2 linked regions of the Fodinicola acaciae genome follow. The protein of the gene in region 2 interacts with the protein of the main gene of each other region in a pairwise test. Links are inferred from orthologs where the notes say so. Each region holds a gene or a part of one and is shown on either strand. Other genes may lie near its edges.

Evidence for each region. The genes of interacting proteins can lie anywhere in the genome.
Region 1: the proteins of GNX95_RS33425 (region 2) and ndk interact in binary tests that used the Escherichia coli proteins (3 or more experiments, as listed by UniProt). The link is inferred for Fodinicola acaciae from one-to-one orthologs.

What each region holds. Positions count from the first base shown.
Region 1 is NZ_WOTN01000002.1:2,254,857-2,259,654, reverse strand. The notes cover bases 1,805-4,507. They hold ndk (nucleoside-diphosphate kinase), read right to left. Parts: upstream 3,510-4,507; coding sequence 3,099-3,509; downstream 1,805-3,098. Other genes in these bases: GNX95_RS25925 (methyltransferase domain-containing protein), read right to left, coding at 3,783-4,507; GNX95_RS25930 (ribbon-helix-helix domain-containing protein), read left to right, coding at 3,623-3,811; GNX95_RS25940 (hypothetical protein), read right to left, coding at 2,457-2,981; GNX95_RS25945 (hypothetical protein), read right to left, coding at 1,805-2,354. In the rest of the region: GNX95_RS25955 (transglutaminase family protein), read left to right, coding at 1-811; GNX95_RS25950 (hypothetical protein), read left to right, coding at 1,207-1,551; more of GNX95_RS25945, read right to left, coding at 1,548-1,804; more of GNX95_RS25925, read right to left, coding at 4,508-4,577; GNX95_RS25920 (DUF4233 domain-containing protein), read right to left, coding at 4,657-4,798. UniProt on the Escherichia coli protein: Major role in the synthesis of nucleoside triphosphates other than ATP. The ATP gamma phosphate is transferred to the NDP beta phosphate via a ping-pong mechanism, using a phosphorylated active-site intermediate.
Region 2 is NZ_WOTN01000003.1:1,533,607-1,537,994, reverse strand. Bases 1-2,715 are described here. They hold GNX95_RS33425 (5-formyltetrahydrofolate cyclo-ligase), read right to left. Parts: upstream 1,802-2,715; coding sequence 1,199-1,801; downstream 1-1,198. Other genes in these bases: GNX95_RS33420 (diguanylate cyclase), read left to right, coding at 1,886-2,715; GNX95_RS33430 (FmdB family zinc ribbon protein), read right to left, coding at 792-1,109; GNX95_RS33435 (hypothetical protein), read right to left, coding at 237-677; mscL (large conductance mechanosensitive channel protein MscL), read right to left, coding at 1-210. Also shown: more of GNX95_RS33420, read left to right, coding at 2,716-3,928. UniProt on the Escherichia coli protein: Involved in the removal of 5-formyltetrahydrofolate.

The sequences.
Region 1 (4,798 bases), on a different replicon or contig from region 2:
CGGCTACCGTTACGAGGCGCCGGTGACCCAGTCGTACAACGAGGCACGGTTGACGCCGCGCAGCGACCGCCGGCAGAACGTGGTGGTCGCGCGCGTGGAGACCGCGCCGGCGACGCGGTCGTACCGCTACACCGACTACTGGGGGACGGTCGTCACCGCCTTCGACCTGCACGCGCCGCACAAGGAGCTGAAGGTCGTGTCGTCCTCGGTCGTGGAGACCGGCGACGACTCCGAGCCGATCGACAAGGCCGCGTGGTCGGAGCTGCGCGAGCCCGCGGTGCTGGACCGCTACACCGAGGTGCTGGAGCCGACCGCGTACACGCCACGTGACCGCGAGCTGGCCGCCGTCGCACGCGACCTGCGCCGCGGCGTACGGCCGGCGGAGGCGGTGCTGGCGGCGTCGAAATGGGTCCACGAGCAGCTCGCCTATCACCGCGGCGCGACCGGCGTACACAGCACCGCGACCGACGCGTGGCGAGCGCGCGAAGGCGTCTGCCAGGACTTCGCGCACCTGACGCTGGTGTTGCTGCGGCTGATGGGGATCCCGTCGCGCTATGTGTCCGGCTATCTGCACACCAAGCGCGACGCGGCGCTGCGTGAGGTCGTACGCGGCGAGAGCCACGCGTGGATCGAGGCGTGGACCGGCGACTGGTGGGGCTATGACCCGACCAACGACATCCCGGTGGGGCCGCGGCACATCTGGGTGGCGCTCGGCCGCGACTACGCCGACGTGGCGCCGCTGAAAGGCATCTACTCCGGCGGCGCCGCGTCGGCCCTGGACGTCTCCGTCGAGGTCACCCGCCTCGCGTGAGGCCTGTCCCAGCCGTCGCCGAACGCCGCGATTTCCGCGGCACTCACCGAACGCCGCCATCCCCGCGGCCCTCACCGAACGCCGCCATCCCCGCGGCAGCCGGCCAGAACCGACCTTCCCGCGCCGCTGAACGTCGAACGTCGCCCATTTGCCGACACCTACCCAGCGCCGCAATTTCGCCGGCGCTCACTGAGCGCCGCCTTTCGCGCGGCACTCGCCCAACGACGCCATTTCTGCGGCAGCCGACCAGAGCCGGCATATTGGCAGCACTGAGCGTCGAACGGCGTACATTTGGCGGCACTCACTGAGCGCCGCAATTTCGCCGGCACTCACTGAGCGCCGCCTTTCGCGCGGCACTCGCCGAACGACGCCCTTTCCACGACATTGAACGATCAATGCCGGACAATTCACGGCACTCGCCGAGCGACGCCTTTTCCACGACATTGAGCGGTCAACGCCACACAATTCCCGGCGCTCGCCGAGCGACGCAGCTTTCCCGGCACTCGCCGAGCGACGCCATCCGGCCAGCGGTCGCCGAGCGACGCAACTTTCCCGGCACTCGCCGAGCGACGCAGCTTTCCCGGCACTCGCCGAGCGACGCCATCCGGCCAGCGGTCGCCGAGCGACGCAACTTTCCCGGCGCTCGCCGAGTGCCGCCATGCGCTCGGTGCTCGCCGAGTGCCGCCATGTGCTCGGCGCTCGCCGGGCGACGAGCCGGGCGCGAGCACGCGGATTTCTAGACGTCGTGGAGGCCGTAGCTGCCGGTGGCGCTGCTGCCGGCTCCGGACCCACTGCCTGAGCCGCCGTCGGCCGGCGCGAAGGAACCGGTGTCGCCGCCAGAGGCCTGGCCGCCGCTGCTACCAGAACCCTGGCTCGATCCGCTGCCGCCGCCGGCCGAGGAGCCCGAACCCTGGCCGGAGTCGTGGCCGTCCGCCTGACCGCCGGAGTCGTGACCAGCACCCTGGCCACCAGCGTCGTGACCTGCGCCTTGGCCGCCGGAGTGACCGGAGTCCTGGCCACCCGAGGCCTGACCACCAGCGCCCTGGCCGGCACCTTGGCCGGTGTGCGGCTCGGAGCCGGTGGCGGACGGCTGGCCGCCGGTCGTACCGCCGGACTGGTGGTCGGCACCACCGGTCGGCGCGCTGCCGCCGTGTTCGCCGCCGCCACCACCACCACCACCATGCTCGCCACCGCTGCCGGTGGTCGGCTGCGTCTCGCCGCTGGCCGGCGCCGAGCTGCTGTGGCCACTCCCGCCGTCGCTGCCGGGGTGAGTGCCAAAGTTGCCGTCCTGCTTGACGTCCAGATAGCCGTCGCCGTTGGTGTCGGTCCAGTGCTCGTCGTATGTGCCGTCGTGGTTGACGTCGTAATACGCCTGGTCGACGGTGCCGTCGTGGTCGTAGTCGTACGCGATGAAGTCGGTCTTGCCGTCGCCGTTCTCGTCGGCGGTGATCGTCACGCTGCCGTCGGAGTTCTCGTGGTAGTCGACATGGTCCCAGTCGCCGTCGCCGTCGACGTCGACATTGGTCGAGTAATCGTCACTCATTGATCGAAAAGCCTCTCGGTTTCGGACGTGTTCTCATTGCCGGCATACGCGACGGCCCGGCCAGATGACCGGCCGGGCCGTTGCGTGCACTGCTCTACCGGATCAGACGTTGTGCAGCGGAACGTCGCCTTCCGGCGTGTACTTCGTGTCGAAGTGGCCGTTGTGGTTGCTGTCGTAGTCGACGGTGTCGACCTTGCCGTCCTCGTTGGTGTCGTGCTGCGCGTAGTCGAACCGGCCGTCGTAGTTGGTGTCCTGCTGGTACGTGTCGTATTTGCCGTCGTAGTTCGTGTCGCTGGTGACGTGGTCGATGCGGCCGTCCTCGTTGGAGTCGGTCCCCTTGTAGTCGGTGTGACCGTCCTGGTTGCCGTCGCCGTTCACCCGGTCGAGGTAACCGTCACCGTTGGTGTCTTTCCAGTACTGGTCGTACGTGCCGTCATAGTTCGTGTCGTACTTGGCGTCGTCCACGATGCCGTCGTGGTTGTAGTCATGCGCGACGAAGTCGACCTTGCCGTCGTGGTTGAAGTCGTCGGTGATGGTGACACTGCCGTCGGAGTTCGTCGTGTAGTCGACGTCGTCGTAGTGTCCGTCGCCGTCGACGTCAACGTTGGCGTGGTAGTCGTCGCTCATGTCGAGGTCCTCTCCTGCAGCGACAGTCAGTGTCGCTGAGCTGCTGCCTTCACTGGAATGAACGGTACGTGCGGTGCGCCACCCTGGATATCCCCAAAATGCGCCATCACCGTTACGTCAGGCCAGCTCGGGGAAGAAGAGCTTGAGCTCACGGGACGCCGACTCCGGCGAATCGGACGCGTGCACCAGGTTTTCCCGGTTGGACAGCGACAGGTCGCCGCGGATCGTGCCGGCGGCGGCCTTGCGGCCGTCGGTGCTGCCGATCAGGCCACGTACGACCTCGATCGCCGTGTCGCCGGACAGCACCAGCGCCACCAGCGGACCCGAGGTGATGAACTCGCGCAGCGGCGGATAGAAGGCCTTCTCGACGTGTTCGGCGTAGTGCTGGTCGGCGGTCTCGCCGTCCAGATTGCGCAGCTCCAGCGCCTCGATGGTCAGGCCCTTGCGCTCGAACCGGCCGAGGATCTCGCCGACCAGGCCGCGGCGCACCGCGTCCGGCTTGAGCAGCACGAGCGTACGCTCCGACACCTGCTTGTCTCCTGTCTGCCAACGTTGACCTGCACGAACTTTAGCGGCCGGCGACACGCGGAGAGTACGCGCATGCATTTGCCCTGGTTTGCGAACTGCGTACGCTGTGCGGCATGAAGAGGAGAACGGTGAAACTGCCGGACGACCTCGACGCCAGGGCTCGCGAGGAGGCCGTCCGGCGCGGCATGAGCCTGTCCCGCTGGCTCCGCGAGGCGGTCGCCAGCCAGGTCCGCACGCTCGACCTGCGGACACACCAGACAGACAGCGGGAGTCCTAGCGTGGACGCCGGCCGACCACGGTGAAGCACACGACACCCGAGCAGAGCCAGCCGTCCCGCTCACCCTGTGCCAGCTCGGCCCAGAAGTCGTCCACCTCGCCGGCGGTCGCGACGCCGTCCGCGACCATGGCACGCAGCGGACCGGCGAACACGATCCGCATGAAGCTGACGCTGTTCTGGATCACCTGAGCGACGCAGCGTACGTCCTCCAGACCCGCCTCGACCAGATAGCGCTGCTGCCGACGACCCAGCCAGCCGTGCGCCAACGCGTCCGAGGTCCGCTGCGCGAGCGCGGTCGCGAGCTTGACGTTCGTGCTGTTGAGAAACATCGTGCCGGCGTCGATGTCGGACAGCACGACGAGCCCGCCAGGTCGGGTGACCCGCACCATCTCGCCTACGGCCGTGACCGGGTCGGCGACGTGGATGAGCATTCGTTCGCTGCGGCAGCGGTCGAAGGTCGCGTCGTCGAACTCCAGACGGTGAGCGTCGCCCTCGACGAACTCGACCGGCCGGTCGGCCCGGCCGCGGGCCTCCGCGACCATCTCGGCGCTCCGGTCGAGACCGACGACCCGTCCGGCCGGGCCAACCCGCTTCGCGACTTCGATCGTGTCCGCGCCGATCCCCGAGCCGACGTCCAGCACCGCGAGGCCGTCACGCAGATCGAGCAGGCGGAGAATGGTTTCCTTGACCACGCTCTCGTCCGGGATCTCCGTACGCGCATCGAGGAAGTCGATGTAGTACTGCGGCCGGCCCACGATCGTGCTGAAGCCACCCGGATCTTCGGCGTTCATGGCCGCAGCCTATTTCCGGTTCTCCTGCCGCGAGTGCCGTATTTCCCGTTATCTCGGCGTTTCTGCCCGTACAGGCAGGTCAGTGCGTGAAACGGGCCGGCCGGGTGAGCGTGCGACGCACGTGGAGGACGTAAAGCCAGATCGCCAGGAACACCACGCCGAGCACCAACAGCGCCCAGTTGAAGAAGCCGGTCGCCATCACCGCGACCTGGATGACCGTG
Region 2 (4,388 bases):
ATAGCCGAGCACCACGTCCGCACCGCCGGGGTTGTGCCGCAGCACCAGGCCACCCTGCGGCCCGACGCTGGGCACCAGCTGGATCAGCGGCTTGATCAGGTTGTCGACCACCGAGGTCACCACCGCGTTGAAGGCGGAACCGATCACGACCGCGACGGCCAGCTCGACGACGTTGCCGCGCAGGATGAACTCCTTGAAACCCCTCAGCATCTTCGCTTTCCTCCCTTAGGCGATTGCTAAGGGGAGCGTACGGTGACGGTTATTCGGGCATCTGCCGGGATTGCGGCAATCCGGGTGGCGGCTTCTCGCGGCACCGCAACGAAAACCTGACTGGCGCCGGTGGCCAGCACCAACGCCGACTCGGCGACGGTGGTCGTGTCGGCCGCGGTCGCCAGCAGGTCGATGTGGTCGCCTGGCCGCAGCGTGGCCGCGGCCGCGGACGAGACCTCCACTGTCACGCCGACAAGGCCGCTCGGGACGGCCGCGCGGCTGTCTTTCGGCTTCGGAGCGGCAGCGGTCGGCTGGCCGGCGGTGTCGTTGGCGGAGAGCAGGACGAGCGCGGCCAGGCAGACCAGCGCGGCCGCCGCGAGCGGTCGCAGCGCCCGGCTGGGCCGCGGCAGGCGAAACCGCCAGGGTGCCGTGTCGAGCCGCTCGTCGTCGCGGGTGAACAGTCGCATGCCGGTCACCGTATGCCGCGTATCGGCCGGTTTGGCCGCGGCGACCGGAATCTGTGGACAGCCGATCCCGCTGTGGACAACCCGTTTGTGGTGGCGTTCCGTGCTAAGGAGCGGTCAGCTCGCGGAGGCGCTGGTGGCGGCCGGCTTGCTGGTGCTGGACTTGGTGTCGGACGACGTGCTCGTCGACGAGGTGGACGTGCTGCCGCTGTCCTTGGAGCCATTCGAGCTGCTGGCCGGCGTCGAGGCGGTGCTGGACGAGCGCGAGTCGGTGCGATAGAAGCCGGAGCCCTTGAACACCACGCCGACCGCGGAGAACACCTTGCGCAACTTGCCCGAGCAGTTGGGGCAGGTCGTCAGCGCGTCGTCGGTGAATGCCTGCACCGCCTCGAAACGGTGACCGCACTCGGTGCAGGCGTACTGGTATGTCGGCACGGGGTTCCTCCGGAACTGGCACTCGAACTCTCCGAGTGCTAATGGTGCGTCAAAGGACGGCGTTCGTCCAGCGGATCACGGTGTGGCATTCAACCTGATCCGGTCAGGCCGAAGGCGGCCGGGAGGTCCAGCCAGCCGCGTGACGGCGTGACCACCGCGTTGACCTGCACGTCGTGCGCCTCGGTCGGCAGGCTGTCCACCAGCTCGTCGTCGTACACCAGCGCGACGACCGGCGTGTCGGCCGACACGCGGGTGAGCGCGCGGTCGTACGAGCCGCCGCCGCGACCGAGCCGCGAGCCGTCCAGGCCGACGGCGACCGCCGGCACGACGACCGCGTCGGCCGTACGGATGGCGTCGGTGCCCAGCCGTGGCCCGAGCGGCTCGCGAAGGCCACGACCGGCCGGCGCCAGGTCGGTGGTCGACCGGCAGGTGGCCCAGTCGAGGTCGCCGTCGGCCAACAACACCGGAAGCAGCACCGCGAATCCGCGCTCGAGCAACGTGCCGGGCAGGTCGCCACCAGGCTCGGCGCCGACCGGCACGTACGCGGCCACCGTGGTGCCGATGTCGGCGAGTTCGGTGCACAACGTCGCGACGATCCGCGCCGAGTCGGCCTCGCGCGCCGCGGCCGGCCTGCCTCGCCGGCTGGCCGAGAGCTCCTGGCGCAGCGTGTGCTTCCTGGCGAAGTGGGTCATGTGCGTAGTCTGCCCTCCCACCCGCGTACGCTCCGATCATCGCAGGTGGTGCTGGTCCGGTTGCTAAGGAGGCATGTGGTGACGATGCGCGCCCGGCTCACCGCCGCTTTCCTGGCGATCGTGCTCGGACCGCTCGTGCTCGGTGCGGTGTTCGTCGGCATCAGCGTCGGACGGGTCACCGACCAGCGCACCGCCGACCGGTTGCAGCTGGCCGGCAGCACCGTGTCCACCACGGTTTCGCAGCTCTGCCGCAGTGCGCTGGCCGCCGCGACGATCGTGGCGACGGCCGGTGAGTCCGAGCGGCCGGCGGCCATCAACACCGTCCTGCGGCAGGCGCTCGCCGACGCCGTGGTCGTACGGGACGCCAACGGCGGCCAGGTGGCCAGCGGCGGCACGGCCCTGTCGTTCCCGGCCAACTGCGCGGTCGACCCGCCGGCGCGGCCCTCGCGGACGACCCAGCCGGGCATCGCGGCATCGGTGCAGCTGCGTACGTCCACCGGCGCGGTGGCCGGCACCGTCGAGGCGGCCTTCATCCTCAACGAGGCACTGCTCACGCAGCTGTCCCGTACGGCGTCGGTCGACGTGACGGCGCTCGCCGACAAGGGCGCGCCGGGCCTGTCCACGCTGCCCGGCGACGGCATGGCGGTCGCCGCGGCGGTCGGCGACCTGCTGGCCATGCCGGCGTTGCCGGCCACGCAGGCCGACGGTGGCCTGATGGTGCGTGCGGTGAAGCCGCAGCGCGGACAGCCGCTGCTGCTGGCGCTGAGCACGCCGAGGCAGCCGCAGGAGGGCCTGTACGGCCTGCTGATCCTGATCGTGCTGCTGGTGATCGTGATCGCCGTGCTGGTCGCCTGGCGGCTGGCGCGTACGACCACGGCGCCGATCATCGAGGTCGCCGGCGCGGCCGAGCGGGTGGCGGCCGGTGACCTGGACGCGCGCGTACCGGTCCGTGGCCGCGACGAGGTCGGCCAGCTGGCCAGCACGTTCAACCGGATGACCCGCGAGATGCAGTCGTACGTGACCGCGCTGACCGTCAGCCGTGACCAGCTGCGTGGCAACCTGGCGCTGCTCGGCGACACGCTGTCGTCGACGCACGACCTCGACCGGATTCTCGAGGTGATCCTGGAGACCGCGATGGCGGCCACTGGCGCGCAGGCGGGCGTGGTGCTGCTGGTCGACCGCAGCGACGGCAGCTGGCCGGGGACGCTGGTCGGCCAGTCCGGCCAGAACCTGTCCGGCCGCGGTGTCAACCCGCGCGACCTGCGGCTGGCGATCGGCGAAGGCGTGCTCGGCGGGGTCGCCGAGAGCGGCGAGCCACGGCACGGACGGGTACGTAACCCGGCGACCGACCTCGCGCCGGTGGAGCCGCGCTGCCAGACCTACATCGCCGTACCGTTCTCCGGCAGCGGCCGCGGCGCCGGCGGCAGTCGCGCGGGTGGCGGCCGGTTGCTCGGCGTACTGGCGCTCTATGACCGCCTCGGCGCCGACGACTTCGACGACGGCGACCTGGTGACGCTGCGTACGTTCGCCGGCCAGGCGGCGGTCGCGGTGGAGAACGTGCTGCTGCACTCGGAGGCGGAGCGGCTGGCGTTGGCCGACCCGCTGACGGACCTGTGGAACTACCGTTATCTGCGGGTGTCGCTGAAGCGCGAGATCGAGCGCGCGTCGCGGTTCGAGCGCTCGCTGGCCGTGCTGGCCGTCGACGTCGACCGGTTCGCGGCGGTGAACGAGCAGTATGGCCACACCGTCGGCGACGCCGTACTGGCCGAGCTCGCGCATCGCCTGCGCGCGGCCGTACGCGAGGTCGACATGGCTTTCCGGCAGGGCGGCGAGGCCTTCGTCCTGCTGCTGCCCGAGGCCGACAGCGCCGGCGCGCAGACCGCGGCGCGGCGCATCTGCATGTCGCTGCGCTCGACCCCGATCACCCTGCCGGCCTCCGACCCGACGCGCCGGCCGACGGAGCTGTCCGTACGCGTGACCGTGTCGGTCGGCGTGGCCCTCTATCCGCAACACGGCACCGCACCCGAAGACCTGCTGGAAGCCGCCGAGGGCGCCCTGGTCACCGCCAAAGCCGACGGCCGCGACACCTGGCGCGTCGCCGGCGCACCCCGCCGAGTCCAACGCTAGTTACCCGCTACAGCGCGAAACTGTCGTACCCCCCTGCCAAATTTGGCCCCCACCCAGATCGGGTGGGGGGTGGGTTCGCGTGGAAACTTGGATGAGTTCGAAATTGATCTTGGACTTCGCCGCACGCGACTCGCCAGCCACTTGGCCATCTTTAGTCACACCAGTCACAAGTCGCCATGCACGCATGGCCCCCTTGCGTGCGTCCAGTGCACGCAAGGTGGCCTTGCGTGCATCAGCCAACCGGACAAAGGTGGCATTTAGCGCTCAATGACGACGCGACCAAGATCAATTTCTGTCAGTTTGGAACCTCTCAACCCACCCCCCACCCGATGTGGGTGGGGGCCAGATAACACGAGGGGTACGACAGTTTCGCGCTGTAGCGGGTAGTTTGCGACGTGCGGGGGAGTCAGGTGGTCGCCACGTACCGCGTCCACCGGCGTCGGCGGCACATGCCATAGCC